Regions from separate parts of the Phytobacter cepae genome, predicted to be linked through region 1. Evidence: riboswitches for the same ligand, from Rfam matches in the RefSeq annotation. Region 1 holds a riboswitch; the other holds the start of a gene.
The links. A riboswitch is a leader RNA that binds a small molecule or an ion and turns the genes downstream of it on or off. The one in region 1 is predicted to bind cobalamin.
Positions count from the first base shown of each region.

Region 2: another riboswitch for cobalamin. It lies ahead of ACUY4Q_RS09015 (cobyrinic acid a,c-diamide synthase CobB); the one in region 1 lies ahead of btuB (TonB-dependent vitamin B12 receptor BtuB).

Region 1 is NZ_CM135107.1:4,983,153-4,987,367, reverse strand. Features, by position in the region: gene ACUY4Q_RS23380 (YijD family membrane protein) at 1-86, shown strand, start outside; gene trmA (tRNA (uridine(54)-C5)-methyltransferase TrmA) at 126-1,226, opposite strand; cobalamin riboswitch at 1,345-1,650, shown strand; gene btuB (TonB-dependent vitamin B12 receptor BtuB) at 1,717-3,567, shown strand; gene murI (glutamate racemase) at 3,512-4,215, shown strand, end outside.
Region 2 is NZ_CM135107.1:1,948,204-1,952,418, forward strand. Features, by position in the region: gene pocR (transcriptional regulator PocR) at 199-1,110, shown strand; cobalamin riboswitch at 1,337-1,515, shown strand; gene ACUY4Q_RS09015 (cobyrinic acid a,c-diamide synthase CobB) at 1,617-2,996, shown strand; gene cbiB (adenosylcobinamide-phosphate synthase CbiB) at 2,993-3,958, shown strand; gene ACUY4Q_RS09025 (cobalt-precorrin-8 methylmutase) at 3,964-4,215, shown strand, end outside.

The sequences.
Region 1 (4,215 bases):
GCTCCAACTTCTTCCCGGCGGTGCTGTCGGTGATTCTGGTGTTCTGGATCGGTTTCCGCATGCGTAACCGCAATCAGGGGCTATAGGCCGGATAAGGCATTTATGCCGCCATCCGGCAACCAGTATTACTTCGCTGTTAACAGAACCCCGCACTCCATATGGTGCGTATAGGGGAACTGATCGAACAGGGCCAGACGTTCAATGTTGTGCGTCTGGCTTAGCGTTTCAAGATTCTTACACAACGTTTCCGGGTTGCAGGAAATATATAAAATCCGGGGATAAGCCTGCACCATCTTCTCGGTTTCGCTGTCCAGTCCACTGCGTGGCGGATCGACGAAAATCGTCTCACACTGGTAGCTCTGCAAATCAATGCCCTGCAAGCGGTTAAATTCACGAACACCGTTCATGGCCTGAGTGAACTCTTCTGCCGACATACGGATAATCTGTACATTATCGATATGGTTTGCCGCAATGTTGTATTGCGCGGCGGCGACCGACGGCTTGGCAATTTCTGTCGCCAGAACGCGGTCGAAGTTACGGGCGAGTGCCAGCGAGAAGTTGCCATTACCGCAGTAGAGCTCCAGAAGATCCCCTGTTGACCCTTTTGTTGCACCCAGCGCCCACTCCAGCATCTGCACGTTCATGGCCGCATTGGGCTGTGTGAAGCTGTTTTCCACCTGACGGTAAATCATCTCTTTGCCGCCGACAGGCAGACGCTCGTCAATAAAGTCCTGGTCCAGCTCGATTTTGGTTTTGGTGGCACGGCCAATCAGATGCACATTCAGGTTTTGCGCACGCAGCGCATCACGCAGGCGGCTCGCCTCTTCACGCCATTCATCATCCAGTTTTTTATGGTAGAGCAAGGAAACAATCGCCTGATTACTCATGGTGGTCAGGTAATCAATCTGGAAGAGCTTGTGGCGAAGCGTTTTGTTCTCGCGCAGGTTCTCCATCAGCACGTTCATCAACTGATTAATCAGCTCGCTCGCGGCCGGAAAGCTGTCGACGCGGATGCGGCTTTTGGTCTGCTGATCGAAAATAATGTGGTAGAGGTCGTCGCCATCATGCCAGATGCGGAACTCGGCGCGCATACGATAGTGACTGACCGGCGAGCGGAACACCTCCGGTACGGGCGCGGAGAAGGGCGTCATCATCGACTGCAGACGCACGACTTTCTCGGCCAGTTGCGCTTCGTACTGTTCTGTTGGCAGGTGTTCGGGTGTCATCGTATTTCCTGAATGATTAAGAATAACGCGGGGATTGTAGGGATTGCTCAGGGGATGTCCAGCTTCAGATGTTTTTTCGATTCGTCTCATAGCAGTCTGGACATCTATATGTTTCTGAATGTAGCATCCCTGTTCCGGTCCTGTGAGTTAAAAGGGAATCCAGTGTGAATCTGGGGCTGACGCGCAGCGGTAAGGAAGGGTGGGATGATAGCGAAAGCAGACACTGCTTATACCCTAAATAATTCGAGTTGCAGGCAGGCGGCAACGCAGCGAGTCCCCAGGAGCTTACTGAAGTAAGTGACTGGGATGAGCGAGAAAAGCCAACGCACATGCAACTTGAAGTATGACGGGTAGATATAAAGTGGGAAGTCATCATCTTGTAGTACCCCCAAGCCCGAAGACCTACCGGAGTTACGTCGCATTTGGTGCCATCGTCGCGAGCTACTGAGGGTACCTGCGGCATCCTTCTTATTATGTGGATGCTCACACAATGATTAAAAAAGCTTCGCTGCTGACGGCTCTCTCCGTCACGGCATTTTCTGGCTGGGCGCAGGACAGCAACCCAGACACTCTGGTAGTGACAGCAAATCGTTTTCAACAGCCTGCTAAAACGGTACTGGCACCCACGGAAGTCGTTACCCGTGAAGATATCGATCGCTGGCAGTCCCGTTCGTTAGTGGATGTGCTTCGCCGACTTCCTGGCGTTGATATTGCGCAAAACGGCGGCCTGGGTCAGACCGCTTCCGTTTATGTGCGTGGCACAGAAGCGAAACACCTTCTGCTGCTGATTGATGGCGTGCCGGTCGCGCGCTCGGGTATTTCTAACGATCCTGAGCTCAACCAAATTCCCCTCTCTTTAGTACAACGCGTTGAATACATCCGTGGCCCACGCTCGACCGTTTACGGTTCCGGCGCAATCGGCGGTGTGGTTAACGTCATCACCCAGACCGGTAGCGAGCAATCGCAGATTAACGCCAGTGTCGGTTCGAAAGGCTACCAGACGTTGGATGGCACGGTCCGCCAACGTTTTGGCGACACTGTCGCCACTGCTGCAGGTTCTTACACCAGTACACGTGGGTTTAACGTTCAGCCTGACTCGTCATGGGATCATGATGCCGACCGTGACGGTTATCGCAATAAAACCTTCTGGGGAAGCCTGCAGCATAAGTTCAACGAGAACATTGACGGTTTCTTCCGCGGGTACAGCTTCAGCAATAATGTGGACTATGACCTGGGGAGCCCGCCATTTCTGCCGGAGTACAGTGCAGATGAACGTCAGTTGTATAGTCAGGGCTGGGATACCGGGCTGAGCTTTAACCAGGGGATCTACTCGTCCCAGCTGGTGGCGAGCTACCAGAAAAGCAAAGACTATAACTACAGCAGCATCTATGGTCGTTATGAAGACGGCACCACGCTGGATGACATGGAGCAGCGTTATATTCAGTGGGCGAATAATGTTGCAGTCGGTCATGGTTCGGTGAGCGCGGGCGCAGACTGGAAGCAGGAGCGTCTGGTGTCTTCTAATAAAACCTCCCGTGAAGCCTACGACCGTGATAACACCGGGCTCTACTTGTCTGGCCTGCAGCAGTTCGGCGACGTCACGCTGGAGGCCTCTGGCCGTGAGGACAAAGACGAGGAGTTCGGCTGGCACGGCACCTGGCAGACGGCTGCCGGTTGGGAGTTCGTTAAAGATTACCGTCTGACCGTTTCCTACGGCACAGGATTCCTGGCACCGTCTCTCGGTCAACAGTTTGGCGCGAAGCGTTTTAATATTGCTTCCAACCCGGATCTGAAGCCGGAAGAGTCTAAGCAATGGGAAGCGGGTGTTGAAGGGCTGACCGGACCGCTCGACTGGCGCCTGTCTGCTTATCGCTATGAGATTGATAATCTCATTACCTACAGCGACACGGCGTATTACAACATCAACTCGGCAACCATTAAGGGCGTAGAGTGGACGGGCAGTGTGGATACGGGCATCTTCTCGCACCGCGTTACGCTGCAATATATTGACCCGCGTGATGATGAAACGAACGAAGTGCTGCCGCGTCGTGCGAAGCGCCAGGCCAAGTATCAGCTTGACTGGGCGGTCTTCGATGTGGACATGAATCTCGCCTGGGAATATTTCGGTAAGCGCTATGACAACAGAACATCGACATACAATCCTGAGCAGCGCGTGCTGCCAAGCTACAGTACCGTCGATTTTTCTGCGTCATATCCAGTGACCTCTCACCTGACAGTTCGTGGTAAAATAGCTAACCTGTTCGATAAAGACTACGAGACAGCTTATGGCTACCAAACTGCAGGACGAGAATACACCTTGTCTGGCAGCTACACCTTCTAAACTACGGCCCACCGTGCTGGTGTTTGACTCCGGCGTCGGTGGGTTATCGGTTTATGATGAGATCCGGCATCTCCTGCCGGATCTGCATTACATCTACGCCTTCGATAACGTTGCCTTTCCTTATGGAGAAAAGAGCGAAGCGTTTATTGTTGAGCGTGTGGTGGAAATCGTCACCGCCGTTCAGGCTCAATACCCACTTTCTCTCGCCATTATCGCCTGTAACACCGCCAGTACCGTTTCTCTTCCAGCATTACGCGAAAAATTCGCCTTCCCCGTGGTCGGTGTTGTGCCGGCAATCAAGCCGGCGGCACGTTTAACCGCCAACGGCGTGGTGGGATTACTGGCAACACGGGCGACGGTGAAACGGCCTTATACTCATGAGCTGATTTCCCGTTTTGCCAACGAGTGCAAAATCGAAATGCTGGGTTCTGCTGAGATGGTTGAGCTCGCGGAAGCGAAGTTACACGGCAAGCCGGTCCCGCTTGATGAAGTAAAAAAAATTCTCCGTCCGTGGCTGCGTATGGCAGAGCCGCCAGATACCGTGGTTCTCGGCTGTACTCACTTCCCTCTATTACATGATGAGTTAGTGCAGGTGTTGCCGGAAGGCACGCGTCTCATTGATTCCGGGGCGGCTATTGCGCGCCGTAC
Region 2 (4,215 bases), 2.1 Mb from region 1:
GAAAGACGCGGTAACGCGAAAAGTATTTCGTGATCTGCTTTCACGAAAGCACGAAATCGTCTCCCAGAGATGGGAGACTTTTGTTATCTTGCAAAAGTTTACTCCTCATCTTGCCAGCAATTAAGCTGCAAGTTTAATGATATGTAAACGAATCGGTTTTTTATAACAATAAATTAAAATTAACTGAGAGGTTTTATCATGATTTCTGCGAGTGCCCTCAACTCGGAACTCATTAATAAAATCGCCCAGGATTTTGCACAAGCCACCGGTCTGGCCGTTGTTGTCGTTAATATCCACGGCGAAGAAATTTCCGAGCTTTTTAATTTTACCCCTTTTTGCCAGATGATGCGGCAGAACGCCCAGCATAGCGCCCGCTGTCGCATGAGCGACCGCTGCGGCGGTTTTGAAGCATCGAAATCAAACCAGCCCTGCATCTATCGTTGCCACGCTGGGTTAACAGACTTTTCTATCCCCCTGGTCATCGCCGGACACCTGGTTGGTTTTGTACTCTGCGGGCAGGTACGTTTGCGTGAAGGTGAAAGCGTTGATTTAATTAATATTTTGAATATTGACGATCGCTGGCAGGCCGATCAGAAACTGATGGATGAGTTTCTCAACGTGCCTGAAATGGATTATTCCAGAGTTATCGCCTCCGCCGATTTGCTGAAACTTATCGTTGAAAACTGCCTGAAAAAACAGCTCAATTTTGTTGTTATCAAAGATCAGCAGCAGTCGCAGGAGCAAAGCAAAACCAGTCGCATTCAGGGGCCACATGACAGCAAAATGAAGAAGGCATTGCGCTATATTGATGCACATCTCTCTGACGAACTTCGCCTTGAAGACGTGGCAGCGCATGTTTACCTTAGTCCTTACTACTTCAGTAAATTGTTTAAAAAATATCAGGGTATTGGTTTTAACGCGTGGGTAAACCGTCAGCGAATGGCCAGTGCAAAAGAAATGCTGTGCCATAGCGACTGGAGTATAGCCAGTATTGCGCGCAATTTAGGATTTTCTCAAACCAGCTATTTTTGCAAAGTTTTCCGTCAGACATATCAGGTCACGCCACAAGTTTTTCGCCTGCAAAATAATGCAAATTATGACGGTGATTAAATTTTCGAGAACAATATTTTGTTGTTCGGGAATACAGTTTATTCGTCTTAATGGCTGTTCTGATAACATCTCAGCAGTAATGCCTGGCAATAAATTGTTATAGCGCAACAAATTATTGTCTGCAGGCGGATAAACTGAACCAGTTTTTATTTCCCTGATGCGATAGATTGCAGTCAGGGAAAATGACTGTTTAGCCCAACCAGAGGTCATGGTCTTGGGTGAAAGGTCTCCCATGAAGCCATCAGGTTCGCCACAAAAATTTTGTGGCAGGGAAGGGGGTGTGAATCCCCCGCAGCCCCCGCTGCTGTGATGCTGACAACCCCGTAAACGCCACTGACCAACGGTCGGGAAGGACGGGTGAGGATGACGCTAAGCCAGAAGACCGACCTGACAGGTGACACACAACAACTTCGGTGGGAAGTCGGTTGCAGAGAAGCGTACAGTCATCGCACTGGGACCACGCGCATCCTGACTCAGCCTTTCCACCCTGAATAGGGTTTTAAGGTATGTCTGACGGGCATTGTGCCTTTATTCTTGCCGGTACCGGAAGTGGCTGTGGGAAAACCACCGTCACGCTCGGTCTGCTGCATGTGTTACAGCAGCAAGGTATGCGGGTGCAGCCTTTTAAAGTCGGCCCGGATTACCTCGATACCGCCTGGCACACTGCCATTACGGGCGTCTCCTCTCGTAACCTGGACAGCTTTATGCTGCCGGAAGCCACGCTTAATGCCCTGTTTAATCAGCAGATGCCATACGCCGATGTGGCGGTAATTGAAGGCGTGATGGGCCTTTATGATGGCTTCGGCACCGATCCGAATTATTGCAGCAGTGCCGCCCTTGCCAGGCAGCTTGGCGTACCGGTTATTCTGCTGGTAGATGGCAAAGCGGTCTCCACCTCCATTGCGGCAACCGTGATGGGATTCCAGCAATTCGATCCCGAACTGAACATTGCTGGCGTCATCGTTAATCGCGTCAACAGCGATAACCACTATCAGCTTCTCAAACATGCGATTGAACATTACTGCGGTATTCCGGCGCTGGGGTATGTGCCCGTCACGCCAGGCGTGAAACTGCCTGAGCGTCACCTCGGACTGGTCACCGCGCGTGAATCCCTTATCGACGCTCAACCCTGGCATGACTTTGCCGCGCGGATCGAACAAACGCTGGATATCGACAAACTCCTTTCCCTCAGCAAGCTTGCTGCATTACCCGAAGGGAAGTGGCCTCCGCTGCCTGCTACAGACGCGGGCGCGGGGTTAACCCTGGCCCTGGCCGATGATGAAGCCTTCAATTTTTACTACCCGGATAACCTGCAGCTGCTGGAAAGGGCAGGTGTAAAAATCATCCGCTTCAGCCCGCTTCACGACACCGAACTGCCGGCATGCCAGATGCTGTGGCTTGGCGGCGGTTACCCGGAGCTCCACGCCCGTGCGCTTGCGGCTAACATCCCTATGCTGGAAGCCATTCGCGCGGCACATCATCGTGGTGTGGCGATCTACGCAGAATGCGGTGGCCTTATGTATCTGGGGTCTACCTTGCGCGACACCGACGGTCATGTGCATGCCTTTGCCGGGGTGATCCCGGGTCACAGCGAGATGGGCAAACGGCTGACCCGCTTTGGCTACTGCGAAGCCACCGCACGCCAGCCAACGCTGCTTGCGGATGCAGGCGAAACGCTACGCGGGCATGAGTTCCATTACTCCGACTTTACCTCTGAACTGAACGCCGTGATGGATTGCCAGAAGACACGGGATAACAAAATCTTGTCGCAATGGCAGGGCGGATGGCAGGTGGGCAACACTTACGCCAGTTACCTGCATATTCATTTTGCCCAGCGCCCGCAGATGCTTAACCGCTGGATCCAGGCCGCAAGGGGTGTGGCATGACTATCCTGGCCTGGTGCGTGGCATGGCTACTGGACCGCTGGTTGGGTGACCCGCCTCACTGGCCGCATCCGGTGCGCTGGATTGGCGCTTTAATCAACCTCACGCAAGCCGCCATTCGCCGGGTTTTTCATTCCGGGAGTGCCCTGTGCATGGGGGGCGGGGTGATGTGGCTGGTGGTGGTGGGTGTCACCTGGGCTACGGCATGGGGAGTGTTAACCCTTGCTAACTGGGTTCACCCCTGGTTCGGCTGGTGCGTTGAAGTATGGATGATTTATACCCTGCTGGCGGCCCGTTGCCTGGACGACGCGGCGCGTGAAGTGGAGCGGGCGCTACGCCACGGCACCCTGAGTGAAAGTCGGGAAAAACTCTCGTGGATTGTGGGTCGCGATACCACACAACTGCAACCGCCACAGATCGCCCGTGCGGTGGTCGAAACCGTCGCCGAAAACACGGTAGATGGCGTTATTGCCCCCTTGTTCTTCTTGTTAATCGGCGGTGCGCCGCTGGCGATGGCATACAAAGCCGTTAACACCCTGGATTCGATGGTCGGCTATAAACATGAAAAATACCGTGCCATCGGGATGGTCAGCGCGCGTCTCGATGACGTTGCCAACTTTATTCCTGCGCGTCTGAGTTGGTTGTTACTGAGCTTCGCTGCGGTGTTCTGCAGACTAAACGCCAGAGATGCGCTGCGCGTAGGCTGGCGCGATCGCCGCAACCACAGCAGTCCCAACTGCGCATGGCCGGAAGGAACCGTGGCCGGCGCGCTGGGTGTGCGTTTGGGTGGCCCAAATGACTATTTTGGTGAGCGCGTAGATAAGCCCTGGATTGGCGATGATACTCGCGCCATCACCGTTGAGGATATTTCGCACACAATCCGGTTGATGTGGGTGGCGTCCACTCTGGCGCTGGGCTTGTTTGCGCTTATGCAGGTTACGCTGGCAGGAGCAGCACTCTTATGAAAACGATGGATTATTTACAACAACCTCAGGCCATTGAGGACAAGAGCTTTGTCATCATTGGCGACATTATTCGCGAGACACGGCCTGACTACCGTTTCGCCAGCCCGCTGCACGAAGCCATCATCAAACGTGTCATTCATACCACTGCCGATTTCGACTGGCTTGATATCCTGTGGTTCTCTCCCGATGCGCTGGCAACCCTCGGCAGCGCGCTGCGCAGCGGCTGTACCCTCTACACCGATACCACCATGGCGCTG